Regions from separate parts of the Kribbella aluminosa genome, predicted to be linked through region 4. Evidence: riboswitches for the same ligand, from Rfam matches in the RefSeq annotation. Region 4 holds a riboswitch; each other region holds the start of a gene.
The links. A riboswitch is a leader RNA that binds a small molecule or an ion and turns the genes downstream of it on or off. The one in region 4 is predicted to bind cobalamin.

Region 1 (4,639 bases), 480 kb from region 4:
AACCTGGTGCTCGCGATACTGCGGGCACGGCAGCTGTGGGGCGGTTCGTACTCCATTCCGGGGCTGCGGGCGGCGCTCGGGGAAGCCTTCGGAGTCGATGAGGCTGCTTTGCTCGACAACCCGGGAGCGGCAGCTGAGCTTGCCGATCTCGCGGCTCTTGCCGACCTGCCTGCTGTGAGCGGGGCCGACGGGGTCGACCTGCTGGAGGCGCTGGCGCGGAAGCTGGTCGTCGGGATGGAGACGGTCGGCTGGGACGCGACGAAGGTTCCAGTTGTCGTCAGCGAGGTGTTGGCCCGCGACTGGGAGGAAGAAAACACGGGAGAGTCTCGCGCGGGTGGGTTGGGCGGGGTGGTGGCGTCCTTGCGGTTTGCTGCTGAGGAGGTTGTGCCGCGGTTGGCGCGGACGGGGGACGAGGTGGCCAACGTGTTGCGGGCGCTGGACGGGCGGTTCGTGGAGGCTGGGCCGTCGGGGTCGCCTACCCGCGGGCTGGTGAATGTGCTGCCTACCGGGCGGAACTTCTACGCGGTCGACCCGAAGGCGATTCCCAGCCGGAACGCCTGGGACGTGGGCGTGGCGCTCGCTGACTCGTTGCTTGCCCGGCACCAGGCGGAGACGGGGGAGTACCCCCGGTCCGTCGGCCTGACCATCTGGGGTACGTCGGCCATGCGGACGCAGGGTGACGACCTCGCCGAGGTGTTGTGGCTGCTCGGCTGCCGGCCGGTGTGGGACGAGGCGTCGCGGCGGGTGACCAGCTTCGAGGTGGTGAGCCTGGAAGAGCTCGGGCGGCCGCGGATCGACGTGACGATCCGGATCTCCGGGTTCTTCCGGGACGCGTTCCCGCACGTCGTCGCACTCCTCGACGAAGCGGTCCGGACGGTGGCGGCGCTGGACGAGCCGGCGGACGGCAACTTCCTGAAGGCACACGTCGCCGAAGATGTTGCTGCGGGCAACGACGTACGGCAGGCGACGGCTCGCGTGTTCGGCTCCAGGCCGGGCTCGTACGGCGCCGGTCTGCTGCCGCTCGTCGACGCCCGGAACTGGCGGACCGACGCGGAGCTCGCCGAGGTGTACGCCGTCTGGGGCGGGTACGCGTACGGCAAGGACCTCGACGGCGCCGAGGCCCGCGGCTCGATGGAGCGCGCGTACGCCCGGATCCAGGTCGCGGCCAAGAACGCCGACACCCGCGAGCACGACATCATGGACTCCGACGACTACTTCCAGTACCACGGCGGCATGATCGCGATGGTCCGGCACCTGACCGGCGCGAACCCGAAGGCGTACGTCGGCGACTCGGCCGTCCCCGCGCAGGTGCGGACGCGGACGCTGGAGGAAGAGGCGAAGCGGGTGTTCCGCGCGCGGGTGGTGAACCCGCGGTGGATGGCGGCGATGCGCCGGCACGGGTACAAGGGCGCGTTCGAGATGGCGGCGACCGTGGACTACCTGTTCGGGTACGACGCGACCGCGGGCGTGGTGGACGACTGGATGTACGAGTCGCTGACCACCGAGTACGTCGCGGACCCGGAGATGGCGGAGTTCTTCCGGAAGTCGAACCCGTGGGCCCGGCACGGCATCGCGGAACGGCTGCTGGAGGCGGCGCAGCGGGGGCTGTGGGCGGAACCGTCGGACGAAGCGCTGGAGACGCTGCGGAACGCGGTACTTGAGACGGAGGGTGACATCGAGGACCGCGGCTGATTGGGTCGACGCATGGCACGGGTATTGATCACCAACGACGACGGTTACCTCGCACCCGGGATCCGGGCTCTCGCGCCGGCGATCGCCGAGCTCGGGTACGACGTACTCGTGGTCGCGCCGCTGCTCGACGAGAGCGGGGTCGGCTCGGCCCGTGCCCGGATGGTCGGGCGGCCGATCCGGACGGTGTCCGACGAGGAGCACGGCGTCACGTTCACCGGTATCGAGGGGACGCCGGCGCTCGCGGTCACGCTGGCCTGCGTCGGCGCGTTCGGCCCGGCGCCGGACCTGGTGCTGTCCGGGATCAACCGCGGGCTGAACATCGGCGTACCGATCTTCCACTCCGGCACCGTCGCGGCGGCGCTGACCGCGGCCGGGATGGGACTGTCGGCGGTTGCCGTCAGCATCGACTCCGACGACCCGGCGCACTGGCCGACCGCGGCGACGGTCGCCGGTGAGGCCCTCGGCTGGATCGCCGAGGAGCCCGTCGGCACGGTCCTGACGATCAACGTGCCCGACCGCCCGCTGGACCAGCTGGCCGGTGTCCGGCACGCGTCCCTCGCCGTCCCGCAGCGCACCCGGCTGGTCGGCACCAAGGCCCCGACCGGTGAGCCGATGGTCGCGATCGAACGCCCCGGCACCCCGCCCGTCCCCGGCACCGACGAGGCCCTGCTGGCCGAGGGATTCGTCACAGTCACCCCGATCGTCGGCATCCGCGAGGTCCCCGACGACGCCGCCGCCACCGCCCTCGCGAAGCGGATGACCGGGCGGTCGTCCTAGGCGGATCCCCACGCAGGCAGAACCCGCCCCGGGACAGCGGGAAATCGTCCTCCAGTTGAGTTGTGTCTGCGTGTGGATCCGTGGCGACAGCTGGGCGGGGTGCGCTGTGGGGTGGACGGGTGTGCCATGATCGGGCCGACGGTTGTGGTGGAACCCGGTGAGAGTCCGGGGCGGTCCCGCCACTGTGACCAGGGCCTGCGTGAAGAAGGTCCCGGAAGCCAGGGCATCCGCGGCCGTCCGCCGGGTCGCGGTCTCGCGGTACGGCGTACCAGCCGTAGCGGGCGTGGACACCCGCTCGACGAAAGGGCCGCCGATGCGGGCTGCAGTTGCGAACTCCTTTCCTTTCACCGCGGTCGTCGGGATGGACGAGCTCCAGCTCGCCCTGGCCCTGGCCGCGATCTCGCCGGCGATCGGCGGGGTGCTGATCCGCGGCGAGAAGGGTACGGCGAAATCGACCGCGGTCCGGGCGCTGACCGAGATCCTGCCGCCGGTGGACGTCGTACCTGGCTGCCGCTTCTCCTGTGACCCCGGCCGTCCCGACCCGACCTGCCCGGACGGGCCGCACACCGGGGACGGGGAGCCGCGGGCGGCGCGGTTGGTGGAGTTGCCGGTCGGGGCGACCGAGGACCGGGTGCTCGGGTCGCTGCACCTGGAGAAGGCGCTCGCGGAGGGCATCACGGCGTACGAGCCGGGGCTGCTGGCGGCCGCGCATCGCGGGTTGCTGTACGTCGACGAGGTGAACCTGCTGCACGACCACCTGGTCGACGTACTGCTGGACGCCGCCGCGATGGGCCGGGCGACCGTGGAGCGGGACGGGGTGTCGGTCACGCATCCGGCGCGGTTCGTGCTGGTCGGCACGATGAACCCGGAGGAGGGGGAGCTGCGGCCGCAGCTGCTGGACCGGTTCGGGCTGACCGTCGACGTGGTCGCCAGCCGGGATCCTGCGGTGCGGGTCGAGGTGATGCGGGCGCGGCTCGGGTACGAGGCGGATCCCGACGCGTTCGTGGCGCGGTACGACGGCCCGCAGCGGGAGCTGGCCGAACGCATCGTGAAGGCGCGCGACCTGCTGACCGAGGTGATCCTGACCGACGCGGCACTGCGACAGATCGCGGAGATCTGCGCGTCGTTCGACGTGGACGGGATGCGCGCGGACCTGGTCACCGCTCGTACGGCGGTGGCGCACGCCGCCTGGTCGGGGCGTACGGTCGTCGAGGTCGAGGACGTCCGGGCCGCCGCCAAGCTGGCCCTCCCGCACCGCCGCCGCCGGAACCCGTTCGACGCTCCCGGCCTCGACCAGGATCAGCTGGAAGAAGCCATCAACAACAGCACCCCACCGGAAGACCCGGACGACGACCCAACCCCAGGTGGCCCGGACGGATCCGGAGGAGGTGACGCGCCGGCGGAGAGCCCCGAAACGGATGAATCGGCCGCTTCCACTCCATCGTCCCCTGATGGGGAGGACGCAGTCCCAGGTCCCGCGCCCAGCGGTAACGTCGCGGGCAGTTCCGAGCCCTACAAGGCGCGGTTGTTGAGTGTGCAGACTGCCGGGGCCGGAGTGGCTGGGCGGCGGTCGAGGGCGCTGACCGAGGTGGGGCGGGTTGTGGGGGAGCGGGGCCCGGGTCGGGCGTGAGGCGGGGCGGCCGCATGTGTTGGGGACGGTGCGGAGTGCGGCGCCGTACCAGAAAGTTCGAGGGCGCAGTGGCCCCGGGCTGGTGGTGCGGGCGGACGACGTACGGCTGGCGGTCCGCGAAGGACGCGAAGGGAACCTCGTCCTGTTCTGCGTCGACGCGTCCGGCTCGATGGGGACCAAGAAGCGGATGGGCGAGGTGAAGACCGCGATCGTCTCGCTCCTGCTCGACGCGTACCAGCGCCGCGACACCGTCGGCCTCGTCACCTTCGCCGGCCCCGCCGCGACCGTCGCGCTCCCGCCGACGGGCAGCGTCGAGACCGCCGTACGGCGGCTCGAATCCCTCCCCACCGGCGGTCGTACCCCACTCGCCGAAGGCCTCCTGCAGGCCGCCGACGTACTGCGGATCGCCGCCGTCCGGGACCCGCGCCGGCGCCCGCTCCTGGTCCTCGTCACCGACGGCCGCGCGACGTACGGCGACAACGCGTTCGGCCGTGCCCGGCAGGCGGCCGGCCACCTCGCGCAGCGCGGGATCGCCACCGT
Region 2 (4,639 bases), 1.1 Mb from region 4:
CCCGGTCCACGGACGACGTACTGGCCGCCCTGACGCCCGCCCTCCGCTCGGCGGACGTCACCATCCGCCGCCGAGCCGTCGTCGCGATCGCCGAGGTCACCACGCCTGACGCGGTCCCCGTACTCACGGGCGCGCTGAAGGACCCGGACCTCGCCGTACGCAAGCACGCCGCCTTGTCCCTCGGCACCCGCGGTGAGCGTTCCGCCGTACCCGCCCTGGTTGCCCTCGTCATCGAAGGCGCCAACGACGTCGACGCCGCCGAGGCCCTCGGTGCCCTGTCCGCGACCCCCGGGACCGCCGCGCACATCCTCACCACCCTGGCCCACAAACTCGCTGCCCCGAACACCGCCCCAGAGGCCCGCCTCCGCCTGGTCCAGGCCCTCGGCGAACTCCCGCCGCCGATCACCCACGACATACTCGAGTCCCTCACCCACGACCCCCAAACCCCCGTAGCCCTCACCGCCAAGGCCCTCCTGAAACGGGCCTAACGCAATTCGGTTGCCGCCGCCCGGGTGACAGGATGGGGTAATGGATCCTGCGCTTGTTCCGGAGTTGCTTGTCGGGTCGGTTGCTGTGAGCACCGAGTTCTGGTGTGGGGTGTGCGGGTTCGAGATCCGGTACGAGCGGCCCGAGGAGGGGTTCGCGTACGTCGTACTCGGCGGGGCGCATGTGATGCTCGAGGAGGTCGGGGCCGGGCGGAACTGGGTGACCGCGGCGCTGGAGCGGCCGTTGGGGCGGGGCGTCAATCTGCAGGTCGCCGTACCGTCGATCGCGCCGATCGTGGAGTCGCTGCGCCGGGCCGGACGGCCGTTGTTCATGGAGCCCGAGATCAAGTGGTACCGGACCGACCACGGTGACGTCGGTGTCGAGCAGTTCCTCGTCACCGATCCGGACGGGTACCTGATCCGCTTCCAGGCATCCGTCAGCCGGACGCTGGAGGTCGACGGCGAACGGTTCGAGGTGTCCACCCGCGAGGGTCACCCGGGCACGTTCGACTACACCTGGCTGACCGGGCCCAACCCCGGCTACGGCTTCACCGAGTCCGGATCCTCCGACCACACCAGAACCGACGCCGACCACCACCGCGCCATCGGCGACTTCCTCTCCGGCATCAACCCGGCAACCGGCTACCTCGACTGAGCGGCGAGGACGCAGTCGCCGCAGAGGGGGCCGTTGTGGTCGCGGGCCGCGCGGTAGATGAGGCAGCAGCTGCGGCGGCGGAACGGGTTGGTGGTGTGGGCGTCGCGGAGGGGTGGGGTGGCGAGGAGCTGGGCTGCGAGGGTACGGGCGGGGTCGGCGAGGGTCGGGTCGGCGTTCGCCATGGCGGTGGCTGCGCCGTTGACGGCTGAGGCCACGTTGCCGGTGAGGATGTGGTCCGAGAGCTGGAAGGCTTGCGCGATCGCGGGGATGGGGCCGTCGAAGAGTTCCCGGTACAGATCTCCACCAGCTGGAGGGATCGGCGGCAAGGAGAGCGGGAACGCTCCGCCGAGGATCGGCTGCCAGTGGAGCTGGTCGAGGGCGAGGATCGGGACGCGGCGCTCCAGTACGGCGGATGCCAGCGCCGGTGAGATCAGGCGGGCGACCAGGCCGAGGTGGGTTACCGATGCGGCCACGCGTACTTCGATCGCCTCGGTTTCCTGGCCGCTCACCGCGCCCAGGTAGGCCCGCGTCTGGGCGACGCGGTCCTCCAGGACCGACGGATCGTCCACGATCTCGGACATGCGGCGCCAGGGCGGCTCCGGCGACGGGTCGGTGTGTTGCGCGACTCCGAAGAACGGTCCCAGGCCGGCGATCCGGTCGAGGAGTGTCACACCGTACTCGCCACCGGGGTGGCCGTCCGCGGCCGGAGCAGGCGGTCGGCGAGTAGGCCGAACACCAGGCCGATCACGCCCCAGAGCAGGACCTGCGCGCCGACGGAGTACAACCGGAACGCGTACAGCCGGTCCGCGTCGAAGCCCGGGTACACGATCGTGCCCTTGTCGTCGGTCAGCGGCAGCGGGGTCTCCGTCGCGTGCCGGCCGTACTCCTGCACGTTGGCCGCGAGCTGCCCGAGCGACGGCAGGACGGCCATCAGGACACCGATCACCACGACGTACGCCGCAATCGCCAGCAGAGTCGCGTTCCAGTTGCCGAGGCGCGGCGTCAGGCGCTTGCCCAGGGCAACGGCACCGACCAGGAGGACCAGCGAGCAGAACACCATCAGCAGGTAGAGGTTGCCGCGGTCGTGGATGGTCTCCTCGTGGCCGATCGCCGGCGGGTTCGCCGGGTACTTCAGGAACGGTACGAAGTAGATCCCGAGGAAACCGCCGACCGCGACCAGCATCGCCAGCGTCCGCGGCCGGAGCTTGCCGACCCGGCCGAGGCAGATCGTGTACGCGACCGCGAACAGCGCGCCCATCGCGATCCCGAACAGGATCATGCCGAGGCCGATTCCGACGTTCGCCTGCAGCGTCCGGCTGAACAGGTCCGGCTCGGCCGCCTCGACCGGCAGTCCGGCCGCCTTGTCCAGGGTCTGCTGGGCGGCGGACCGGCCGCTCTCGTAGTCGATCGCGGCCTGGATCTGCGGCTCGGCGAAGATCCGCGCGAACACGAACGCGACCAGGCCACCGGCTCCGCCGGCCAGCAGGCCGCGGAGGATCAGTTGCCGTTCCATATCAGTGGCAGTCAGTGGCAGGGAAAGCCGAGGAAGTGCCGCGCGTCGTGCACGAACTCGTGGATGTGCATGTCCTTGCCGAAGATCGAGTACGCACCCTGGTCGACGCCGATGAAGTAGTACGCCAGGAGCGCCAGGACCGCGGTACCGACCAGCCAGAGCACGGCCTTCGACACCGGAAGAACGATCGTGGTCGACGTGGTCGTCGGTACAGTCGTCTGGGCAGACAGATTACTCACGTGAAGCCTCCTTCAGGGGATCCTGCGTCCCGCTACCAGTGGAGCGTCGCGACGGCGAAGTATCTGACTCGCCGGCACCCGAAGGCGACCGGCTCACAGTGGCGCGACCGTGCCGAATTCCCATCGGCTTCCTTGCGCCGTCACTGTCTGGGAGCGTACGGATCCCGCCCCGGCACGTCAACCGAACCGCTCAGCGACCGAACCGCTCAGCCGACGAACGTGCGGAGTTCCTTGACCAGGTTGATGCTTGCGTCGTTCTCGATCCGGCGGGTGGAGACGCTTTCGACGTTGAAGCCGAAGGGGAGGTCGCGGTCGCGGCAGTACGTCGAGAGGGTGCGGGCGATCGTGACGCAGTGGGCGTACGAGTCGGCGACCGGGTCGGTGGCGTGGACGAGTTCGTTGCGGAGCCAGCGGGGGACGCGGACGCCGAGCCAGGCGAGGAACTCCAGGGTCTTCACCGAGCCGCAGATCGAGAGCGTGAACACGATCGGGACCGGCTCGACGTTCCGTTCGCGGCAGAGGTACAGGTAGTCGGAGGCCAGGTCCATCGCGGCGCTGACGTCGTAGATGACCTGGGTGACGAAGAACGAGCATCCACTGTGCTGCTTCCGGAGCAGCCGGTGGTGCTCGTCCTGGCGGGACGAGTGCCGCTCGGGGATCGTCACACCGCCGAGCGGCAGCGCCGACCCGGACCGCTGCCACAGGTCGTACGCGGCGGGCAGCGTCGTTCGTACGTCGGCGGAGCTCGTCGGTGCGCCGACCATCACCGTGCCGAGCTGGTCCGAGGGACGCCGTACCCACGAGTCCAGCTCGGCCTCGCTGTACTTGCCGACCGAGCGGTACACGATCGTCGGCCGGTCCCACCAGGACAGGTGGTCGGCCAGGAAGTCCGCCGGGTCCATCGTCGGGCTGAACGGGAACGGCCGCTCGTCCGGCGTCCGCTGTGCCTCGTCGTCGATGTCGTAGAGGATCAGCGCATCGATGTCGAGCTGCTCGAGCCGGGTCCGCGTCACCGCGGTGAAGCGTTCGAGCGCGTCCGGGGCGATCGACTGCCGGGGCGGCGTCATCCCGTACAGCAGCAACTCCGTGCCGCGCCCGCTCCGGAGCAACGCCGACAGATCGGACCGATGATTCACCGAGCCAGCTTAGAGGGCGCCAGGCGGCACAAGACGTAGATGGTGAACGAGATCGTGGTGATGTACGGGCTGATCGGCACCGAACTGCCTGCGGACAGGAGGATTCCGCCCACGGACGCGGTGACGGCGAACGCGATGCTGAGCAGCGGGACGACGACCGGTGACGACGAGACCCGGAGGGCTGCGGCGGCCGGGGTGACGAGGAGCGAGAGGACGAGCAGCGCTCCGACGATCTGTACCGAGACCGCGACCGCGAGGCCGAGCAGGATCATGAAGACGATCGACAGTACGCCGACCGGGACACCGCGCGCGGCGGCGACGTCGGCGTCGGTGCTTGCGAAGAGCAACGGTCTCCAGACCAGGACCAGTCCGACGGCGACCACGACGGAGATCGCGATCAGCGACTTGATCTGCGGGTCGTCGATCGCCACGATCTGCCCGGTGAGCAGGCCGAACTTGTTCGCCGCGCGCCCGTGGTACAGGCCGAGGCACAGGATGCCGAGCCCGAGGCCAAACGGCATCAGCACCGCGGTGACCGAGTTGCGGTCCCGCGCACGAGCACCCAGTACGCCGATCAGCAGCGCCGCGACCAGCGATCCGACGAGCGCCCC
Region 3 (4,639 bases), 2.5 Mb from region 4:
GTGACGAACACGCTGCTCGCGCACCCGCAGATCTGGCTGATCTACGTCTGCGGCGCGCTGAACGCGGTCGCGTCGTCGCTGCAGCGGCCGTCGCGGGAAGCGCTCCTGCCGCGGGTGGTGAAGCACGCGGAGATCCCGGCCGCGGTCGCGCTGAGCTCGCTGACCTCGCAGATCGGGCAGCTCGCCGGCCCGGCGGTCGGCGGCGTACTCGTCGGTTCGGTGGGCGTGACCTGGGCGTTTTCGGTCGAGCTGGCCGGGATCGTGTTCGCCACGCTGCTGTACGCCCGGCTGGGTTCGTACCGGTCGGGAGCGCACACCACGGCGCCGAGCCTGCGGGCGATCGGCGGCGGGATCGTGTACGCGTTCCGCCGCAAGGACCTGCTGGCGACGTACCTGGTGGACATGGTCGGGATGTTCCTGGCGATGCCGATCGTGCTGTTCCCCGCGTTCGCGACCGTCGTGCTGAAGGAGCCGAAGCTGCTCGGGCTGCTGTACAGCGCGGAGGCGATCGGGGCGATGTGCGCTTCGCTGACGAGCGGCTGGGCGAAACATGTCCACCATCAGGGCCGGGCCGTCGTCCTCGCGACGATCGGCTGGGGTGCCGCGGTCGGGATCGCCGGGCTGGCGCCGAACATCTGGTTCGCGATCGGGTTCTTCGCGCTGGCCGGCGCCTGCGACATGGTGTCGGTGCTGTTCCGGTCGGTGATCTGGAACCAGACCATCCCGGACGAGATGCGCGGCCGGCTGGCCGGGATCGAGATGCTCGGCTACTCGCTCGGCCCGCTCGGCGGTCAGGCCCGCTCCGGGCTGGTCGCGGACCTGACCGGCGTCCGGACCGCGATCGTCAGCGGCGGGATCCTGTGCGTCGCGGGCGTGGTCGCGACCTCGGTCTGGTTGCGCGAGTTCTGGCGGTACGACGCCCGCACCGACGAACACGCCGTCCGCGAAAGAGAGCTCCGCGCCGCCGGTTGAGGGCATGTCCTAGGCTCAGTTCATCATGCGTACCCTGATCGCCGCCGGGCTGGCCGTCGTACTGCTTGCGGGGTGTGGCGGTCACGGGCAGGAGACCGCGCCTAGCGTGCCGCCGCTGGTCTCGGTGAGCGGGTTCGACACCCCGTCGGCGACGCCCTCGGACACGCCGTCACCGACCGCGTCGGCGACGCCCGCCGACACGGTGTGCCTGCGGATCGACGAGACCCTGGTCCGGACCACGCTGGCCGTGCCGGTCGTGCGAATCCAGCGCGAGAACCCGCCGGCCGAGCTCGACATCCCGGCGTACGACGTCTGTCAGCTGAGCCTCGGCACCACAGCGAACGGACCGGTGCTGCGGATCGGGGTTTCGGTGCTGCAGGCAACGGCGGCGACGCTGGCGGCGGCCCGGAAGGTGTACGCCGCCCACGGGCGCGAGCCCGCCGTGACCGCGAACCTAGGCGAGGGCGGGTACGGGACGAGTACGTTCGTGGTGTTCCTGCTCGACGGCAGGCTGTACAAGATCTCCGGTCCCCGCGCCACGCTCGCGAAGTACGTCGTACTCGGCCAGGAGGTCGCCCGGCAGGCGCCCGGGCTGCCCGCGCCGGCGCTGGAGATCACCCGGCCGGAGTGCGATGCAGGATCGGCCGCGGCCGAGCAGGTGATGGGCGTGCCGGCGACGGCCCGCCGCGACGGTGAGACCCTCGTCGGCGACCCGGTGTGCGGCTGGGTGACAGGCACGAGCGTGCTGTACTCGACGGTCCGCCGGGAGCCGGACGCCAAGGCGCTGATGGCACCGCTCGGCAAGGCCGCGACCTCGCAGTCGATCCCGCTCGGCGACGAGGGGTACATCGACACCGCGACCGGCCGGACGACGATCCGGGTCGGCGACGACAAACTCGTCGACCTGGTCCCGCTGCCGGCCCGCGCGATCAACCCGGACCTGATGACCCAGTTCGCGCTCGCGCTGTCCTCGCTCTACACGCACTGAGACACGCGCTGAGACTCCCGCTGAGACGCCCGACCTGCGACCCGGTCGCGGGTGTTAGGGTGGCCGCGCCGTGGTGTTCGGGAAGCCGGTGTAGTACCGGCGCGGCCCTCGCCACTGTGATCGGGATGTTCGCCGGATGTTCCCCTCGGGGAGACCACTGGCCGCTTGCGGCTGGGAAGGTTCGACCGGCGATCGCGGTATCCCGTCAGCCAGGAGACCGGCCACGGCGCTGACCCGTCCACGAGGTGCTGGAGGAGCGGTCCGCCATGGCCGTAGTACGTGTGCTTGCTGTTGCCCTGTCGCTTTCGCTGCTGGCCGGTTGTGCACCGTCTGCCGCCGAGAGCCCGGGCGCGACCACTGTGAAGAACTGCGGGATCGACGTGTCCGTCGACGGCCCGCCGAAGCGGGTGTTCGCGGCGTATCAGCCGGCGATCGAGCTGGCCCACGCGCTGGGCATCTCGGACCGCCTGGTCGGTACGGCGTACCTCGACTCCCAGGTGCTGCCGGAGTACACCGCCGCGCAGTCGAAGGCGAAGTACTTCAAGAACCTGCCGAGCCGCGAGGAGCTGCTCAGCCTGAATCCGGACTTCGTGCTGTCCGGGTTCAACGACGTGTTCAGCGCGGCCGGGAGCGACGCCAGCTTCGGCAGCCGGAAGGGTCTCGCGGACCTCGGGGTGCAGACCTGGATCTTCAGCCCGCTGTGCCCGACCGCTGACGGCAAGGGCGACGAGGCGATCGACCCGGCGACGGTTTCGATGGACAACGTGTACGCCGACCTGCGCGACCTCGGCCGGTTGTTCGGCGTCGAGGACCGCGCCGCGCAGGTGATCGCCGACCAGAAGCGCCGGATCGCCGCGGTCTCCGACGCGGTGAAGGACGCGCCGCGGCCGACCGTGGCGATCATCCGCCCGGGGCTGGAGGGCGGCGGGATGACGGTGTCCGGCGGCCCGGACTTCGGCACCGTGCTGATCCGGCAGGCGGGCGGCGTGAACGCGTTCGCGGACCTGACCTCGAAGCGGAACGTGAAGATCAGCGTCGAGGAGTTCATCAAGCGGGACCCCGACTACGTGCTGATCAGCGGTTGCTGTGACGCCTCGCTGACACCCGCGGCCTCGCAGCCGGACGTGAACAAGATCCTCGCCAATCCGGCGTTCGCCAATCTGAAGGCGGTGCGTTCCAAGCACGTCGTCCCGTGGCTGTTCGCCAACCACTCGGCCGGCGTCCGCGGCGCCTACACGACGGAGAACCTCGGCCACATCCTGCACCCCGATCTAGGGCGTGTCTGGTGACACGCCCTGTCAAGTGAAGCGGGCCGCCGGCCTGGTCGCAGTACTGGCGGTCGTCGTCGTGTTGTCCCTGTGCGTCGGCGACCGCTGGATCGGGCCGGGGGAGGTGTACCGGGCGCTGACGGACTTCACCGGCAGCGACAGCGACCGCGTGGTCCGGTACCTGCGGTTGCCGCGGACCGTCGCGGGTCTGCTGGTCGGCGCCGCGCTCGGGCTGTCCGGAGCGGTCATGCAGGGCGTCACCCGGAATCCGCTGGCCGACCCCGGGATCCTCGGCGTGAGCGCCGGCGCCGCGGTGGCGGTCGTCGCGGCGATCGGGCTGTTCGGCATCCACAGCCTCAGCGGGTACGTCTGGTTCGCGATGGGCGGGGCGCTGGTGGCCACGGTGGCCGTCTACCTGGTCGGCGCGGTCGGCGGTACGACGCCGGTGAAGCTCGCGCTGGCCGGTGCGGCGATCTCCGCGCTGCTCGGCTCGGTCACGTCGGCGGCGACGCTGCTGGACCTGTCGACGCTGAACGAGTACCGCTTCTGGGTGGTGGGGTCGTTGTCGCTGGCCGACCACGGGATCGTCGCCCAGGCCGTGCCGTTCGTTGCTTTTGGCATCGTTCTTGCCCTGGTGCTGGGGCGGTCGCTGAACCAGCTCGCGCTGGGCGACGACCTGGCCCAGGCGCTCGGTACCCGGGTGCTGCTGATCCGCGTACTGGCCGGCCTCGCGGTCGTGGTGCTGGCCGGTACGGCGACCGCGATCGCGGGACCGATCGGCTTCCTCGGGCTCGCCGTACCGCAGGTCGCGCGGTTGGTCGTCGGCCCGGACCAGCGCCGGATCCTGCCGTGGTCGATGCTGCTCGCGCCCGTCGTACTGCTGCTCGCCGACATCGTCGGACGGGTGGTCGCGCGGCCGGCCGAGCTGCAGGTCGGGATCGTCACCGCGCTGATCGGCGCCCCGCTGTTCATCGCCCTGGTCCGGCGCCGGCGAACGGCCGCGCTGTGAGGACGGGCGTGGTGGCGTCGGTGCTGACCGTCGTCGTGGGGGCGTACGCCCTGACTCGCGGTGACTACACGCTGTCGATCGCCGAGGTGCTGCGGACCTTGTCCGGGCAGGGCACCTTGATCACGTACGACGTGGTGGTGAACAACCGGCTGCCCCGCGTACTGACCGGGATCGGGGTCGGCGCGGCGTTCGCGATGTCCGGCGCGATCTTCCAGCGGCTGGCCCGGAACCCGCTGGTCAGCCCGGACCTGATCGGCATCAACGCCGGAGCCGCGCTGGCCGCCGTACTGATCATCACCGTGATCGGCAGCGGGTGGATCCCGCTCGGCGCGCTCGCCGGGTCGCTGCTGTCGGCGGTGAGCGTGTACCTGCTCGCGTACCGGAACGGGGTCTCGGGGAATC
Region 4 (4,639 bases):
GATACGAGTAGTCAAGGGTTTCGCGAGGATCCTCGGCCTTGTCCAGGGCGGAGTTCGCCTTGGCCTTGAAGATCGTCGACATCCGCCTGAAGATGCTCATCGATATCCGTACCCCTTCTGTGCCGGACTGACGACCCGGCGTGCGTACAGTCCACCCTATGTCCCACCGGGTCACCACACCATCGGGACGTGCCCCGATAAAGTGGTGTAAAGGTCCGGGGACCACCCCGACGCTCCTGCCCTGCGAATGAGGTTCTGACCCCGTGTTCCGTCGTACCAAGTCTGAGACAGCTACCACCGTACCCGCCGACCCCCAGGGCAAGCCGGGCGGCAAGGGGCGGCCGACGCCGAGCCGCAAGGAAGCGGAGGCGGCCCCGGAAGGCGACCTTCAAGAAGCCGCGGAACCGCAAGGAGGCCTCGGCCATCCGCCGGGACAAGATGCGGACCGAGCGGGCCAAGATGCAGCAGGCCATGCAGACCGGCGACGACCGGTACCTGCCGGCCGCCGACAAGGGCCCGATCCGGCGGTTCGCCCGGGACTACGTCGACGCCCGGTACTCGGTGATGGAGTTCGCGCTGCCGATCCTGCTGGTGGTGTCGCTGGTCGGCGTGGTGTTCTCGCCGCAGTTCCCGTGGCTGGCCGGGATGGTGAACCTGCTGTTCCTGTTCATGATCGTGCTGATCGCCGGCGACTGGCTCCTGCTCACCGCGGGGGTGAAGAAGCAGATCGGGATCAAGTTCCCGAAGGAGTCCACCAAGGGCATCGGCTTCTACGCGGTCCGGCGGACCATGCAGATGCGCCGCTGGCGGCTGCCGAAGCCGATGGTGAAGCGCGGCGAACGGCCGCACTGAGATGCTGGCCTCCTGACCCCGGGCAAGTAGGGTCGGGGTATGGACTTCCGCTATCTGGGCAACAGTGGTCTCAAGGTCAGCGAGATCTCGTACGGCAACTGGCTGACGCACGGCTCCCAGGTGGAGAACGAGCAGGCCAAGGCCTGCGTCCGGGCCGCCCTGGAGGCCGGCATCACGACGTTCGACACCGCCGACACCTACGCGAACACCAAGGCCGAGTCGGTGCTCGGCGAGGCGCTGGCCGGCGAGCGCCGCGAGTCGCTGGAGATCTTCACCAAGGTGTACTGGCCGACCGGTCCGGGCGGGCCGAACGACACCGGCCTGTCCCGCAAGCACATCCTCGAGTCCGTCAACGGCTCGCTGAAGCGGCTCGGCACCGACTACGTCGACCTCTACCAGGCGCACCGGTACGACACCGAGACGCCGCTCGAGGAGACGATGGAGGCGTTCGCCGACGTCGTCCGGCAGGGCAAGGCGCTGTACATCGGTGTCTCGGAGTGGACCGCGGAGCAGCTCCAGGAGGGCCACCGGCTGGCCCGCGAGCTGCGGATCCCGTTCGTCTCGAACCAGCCGCAGTACAGCATGCTCTGGCGGGTCATCGAGGGCGAGGTGGTCCCGGCGTCCGAGGAGCTCGGGATCAGCCAGGTGGTGTTCTCGCCGATCGCGCAGGGGGTGCTCACCGGCAAGTACCTGCCCGGTCAGCAGCCGCCCGAGGGCTCCCGGGCCACCGACGCGAACGGGTCGAACTTCATCAAGCGGTTCCTCACCGACGACGTACTGACCCGGGTCCAGGAGCTGAAGCCGCTGGCGGCCGAGGTCGGCCTGTCGCTGTCGCAGCTGGCGATCGCCTGGGTACTGCAGAACCCGAACGTCGCCTCGGCGATCATCGGCGCCTCCCGGCCCGAGCAGGTCACCGAGAACGTCAAGGCCTCCGGCGTGACGCTGGACGAGGGTCTGCTGAAGCGGATCGACGAGGTGCTCGGCCACATCGTCGAGAAGGATCCGGCGAAGACCGCGCAGAACTCCCCGCAGAAGCGGCCGAACTCGTGAGCTGGAGCTGGCGGTTCGAGACCGCGACCGGTGCGCTGGTCGACCCGGGTGAGGTCGGCGGCGCGGAGTTCTCGGCCCAGGGCGACGCCGAGAGCTGGCTGGGCGAGACCTGGCGGGACCTGGCCGACCGCGGCGTCGCTCAGGTGTTCCTGCTGGAGGACAGCCGCGAGGTGTACGGGCCGATGAGTTTGTCGTCCGCCGAATGAGCACAGAGTAGAGTTTCGGTCGAACCACACGCCTGCGTCACAGGGAAGCCGGTCGAAGTCCGGCGCTGACCCGCAACCGTAGGCCACCGATCTCGGTGGCGAGCCGGAACACTGTGACGCAGGCGGTCAGGCTCAACTACCCGCCGTGGTCCGCGGGTGGAGCCCTACCCTGCCGGTGCAGGCGGGACCTCCTCCACCGGGCTGCGGCCCGACCGAGGACTCATCATGACTGCACATCGCCGGACCGTACGACTGGTCCTCAGCCTGCTGGCGGGTCTCCTGCTTGCTGGGGCCGTTGCAACTTCAGCAAGGGCCGAGGACGGCTACCGCTTCTGGGGCTACTACCAGTGGAGCAACGGCCAGTGGGCCTTCGCACAGAAGGGGCCGGACGCCGTCGTGCCGGCCGACGGGTCGGTGGAGGGCTGGCGGTTCGCCCTCGGCGGCGCCAAGCCGCGGGTACCGCGGGCCTCGGGTGACTTCGCCGCCGTCTGCGGCAAGACCCCGGCAGAGACCGGCAAGACGCGCGTGGCCCTGGTCGTCGATCCTGGTACGCCGGAGGACGCCGTCTCCGGTGAGACCCCGGGCCTGGCCACCGGGACCTGTGTGGTGACCGCCACGACCTCGACCGGCGCGCAGATCCTGGCCGCGGCCGGACCCGACCGGATCGAGAAGGGCCTCACCTGCGGTATCAGCGGGTACCCGGCGAAGGGCTGCGGGGACCAGGTGAAGAACATCAAGGTCCCGGCCACCGACACCCCGGTGACGCTGGAGATCAAGTCCGCCGTGGGCTCGGCGGCCCCCTGCCCCTGCCGCGTCGACCTCCGGCAGCAACAGCGGTACGCCGTGGACGGGCATCATCATCGCGATCGTCGTGGTCGTGCTCCTGGCCGGCGGCGGGCTGTTCATCAACCGTCGGCGTACCGCAGCCAAGTAGATGCGCGCCGTCCACCACCTCACGCTCCCCCGGGCACTCCACCCGGGGGCTTGGTGGTTGTGGGCGCTGTGCATGGCTGTAGCGGCCAGCAGGACGCGTAACCCGGTTCTGCTGGTTCTTATCCTCGCCGTCACCGGTTTTGTCGTGGCTGCGCGTCGCAGCGATGCACCATGGGCGCACAGCTTCACTGCGTTCCTCAAGCTGGGGCTGCTGGTGATTGCGGTCCGTGTGGTCCTGCAGGCGTTGCTGTCGACCCGCTCTCAGGGCAACACGGTGCTGTTCACGCTGCCGCAGGTCCCGTTGCCTGGCTGGGCTGCCGGGGTCAAGCTCGGCGGTCAAGTGACGGCAGAGGCACTGATAACCGCTCTGTACGACGGCGGGCAACTGGCCGTGATGCTGTGCTGCGTCGGAGCGGCCAACGCCCTGGCCAGTCCACGGCGGTTGCTGAAGTCGTTGCCGGGGGCCCTGTACGAGATGGGCGTCGCCTGTGTCGTGGCACTGACCTTCGCACCGCAGCTCGTGACGGACGGCCGCCGTATCCGCAGTGCACGCCGACTGCGCGGCCGTACGCGTGCCTCCTTCCGTACGACGGCCATGCCGGTGCTGGAAGGTGCCCTCGACCGGTCGGTGGAGCTGGCGGCTGCGATGGACTCCCGCGGGTACGGGCGTACGGCGCAGGCTCCTCGTAGTCAGCGTCGGCTCACAGCGTTATGCGTGTTGCTGGGCCTGCTAGGGATCCTGCTCGGTGTCTACGCGTTGCTGACCGACTCCATGGCGTTTCCACTCGCAGCCGGCGCGCTCGTGGTCGGCGTACTCCTCGCGGTCGCGGCCATGGCCGTAGGGCGCCAACGGGTCAGCAGGACGCGGTACCGGCCAGACCCGTGGGCCCTGCCCGAGTGGCTGGTCGTGGCGGCCGGTGCGGTCGCTGCAGGAGCGATGGTGACCGCAGCGGTCCGCGGTGTGGACGGCCTGCTGCTGGCGGGGCCGTTGGTGGTCCCACCGGTCCCGGTGCTGCCAGCCGTCGGCGTACTGATCGGACTGGCGCCCGCCCTCACTGCGCCACCGTTGAAGAAGGACGCGGCATGATCGAGTTCGACCAGGTGACCGTGACGTACGACGGTGCGCGCCAGCCGGCCCTGCGGGACGTGAGCTTCACGGTGCCGGAGGGTGAGCTGGCGCTGGTGATCGGCCGCACCGGGTCCGGCAAGTCCACGTTGCTGCGGGCAATCAACGGGCTGGTGCCGCACTTCACCGGCGGCACGCTCGCCGGGCGGGTGCTGGTCGGTGGGCGGGACACCCGCGAGTACCGGCCGCGGGACCTTGCGGACGTGGTCGGGATGGTCGGGCAGGACCCGATGGCCGGGTTCGTCACCGACACGGTCGAGGACGAGCTGGCGTACAGCATGGAGTCGCTGGGCGTGGCGCCGGACGTGATGCGCCGTCGTGTCGAGGAGACACTCGACCTGCTGGGGCTGGCCGACGTACGCGACCGGGCACTCACGTCGTTGTCGGGAGGTCAGCGGCAACGGACAGCTATCGGTGCCGCCCTCACGTCGCATCCCGCCGTACTGGTGCTGGACGAGCCCACGTCAGCGCT

Region 1: it holds a riboswitch for cobalamin, as region 4 does, so the genes downstream of both, JOF29_RS44215 (magnesium chelatase ATPase subunit I) here and JOF29_RS38935 (SCO2322 family protein) in region 4, are expected to answer to the same signal.
Region 2: it holds a riboswitch for cobalamin, as region 4 does, so the genes downstream of both, JOF29_RS34090 (CbtB domain-containing protein) here and JOF29_RS38935 (SCO2322 family protein) in region 4, are expected to answer to the same signal.
Region 3: it holds a riboswitch for cobalamin, as region 4 does, so the genes downstream of both, JOF29_RS27100 (ABC transporter substrate-binding protein) here and JOF29_RS38935 (SCO2322 family protein) in region 4, are expected to answer to the same signal.

The regions. Positions count from the first base shown of each region.
Region 1 covers NZ_JAGINT010000002.1:4,208,823-4,213,461, forward strand. Annotated here, with positions in the region: gene cobN (cobaltochelatase subunit CobN) at 1-1,692, shown strand, start outside; gene surE (5'/3'-nucleotidase SurE) at 1,705-2,469, shown strand; cobalamin riboswitch at 2,595-2,718, shown strand; partial or broken gene JOF29_RS44215 (magnesium chelatase ATPase subunit I) at 2,783-3,757, shown strand; gene JOF29_RS44220 (vWA domain-containing protein) at 4,128-4,639, shown strand, end outside.
Region 2 covers NZ_JAGINT010000002.1:2,669,573-2,674,211, reverse strand. Annotated here, with positions in the region: gene JOF29_RS34110 (HEAT repeat domain-containing protein) at 1-488, shown strand, start outside; gene JOF29_RS34105 (bleomycin resistance protein) at 529-1,140, shown strand; gene JOF29_RS45695 ((2Fe-2S)-binding protein) at 1,128-1,811, opposite strand; gene JOF29_RS34095 (CbtA family protein) at 1,808-2,653, opposite strand; gene JOF29_RS34090 (CbtB domain-containing protein) at 2,665-2,892, opposite strand; cobalamin riboswitch at 2,930-3,075, opposite strand; gene JOF29_RS34085 (methylenetetrahydrofolate reductase) at 3,099-4,028, opposite strand; gene JOF29_RS34080 (metal ABC transporter permease) at 4,025-4,639, opposite strand, start outside.
Region 3 covers NZ_JAGINT010000002.1:1,192,178-1,196,816, forward strand. Annotated here, with positions in the region: gene JOF29_RS27090 (MFS transporter) at 1-972, shown strand, start outside; gene JOF29_RS27095 (hypothetical protein) at 998-1,960, shown strand; cobalamin riboswitch at 2,015-2,200, shown strand; gene JOF29_RS27100 (ABC transporter substrate-binding protein) at 2,227-3,249, shown strand; gene JOF29_RS27105 (FecCD family ABC transporter permease) at 3,263-4,237, shown strand; gene JOF29_RS27110 (FecCD family ABC transporter permease) at 4,249-4,639, shown strand, end outside.
Region 4 covers NZ_JAGINT010000002.1:3,725,160-3,729,798, reverse strand. Annotated here, with positions in the region: gene JOF29_RS38955 (PspA/IM30 family protein) at 1-100, opposite strand, end outside; gene JOF29_RS38950 (DUF3043 domain-containing protein) at 256-852, shown strand; gene JOF29_RS38945 (aldo/keto reductase family protein) at 892-1,902, shown strand; gene JOF29_RS38940 (hypothetical protein) at 1,899-2,108, shown strand; cobalamin riboswitch at 2,108-2,230, shown strand; gene JOF29_RS38935 (SCO2322 family protein) at 2,334-3,143, shown strand; gene JOF29_RS38930 (energy-coupling factor transporter transmembrane component T) at 3,043-4,128, shown strand; gene JOF29_RS38925 (ABC transporter ATP-binding protein) at 4,125-4,639, shown strand, end outside.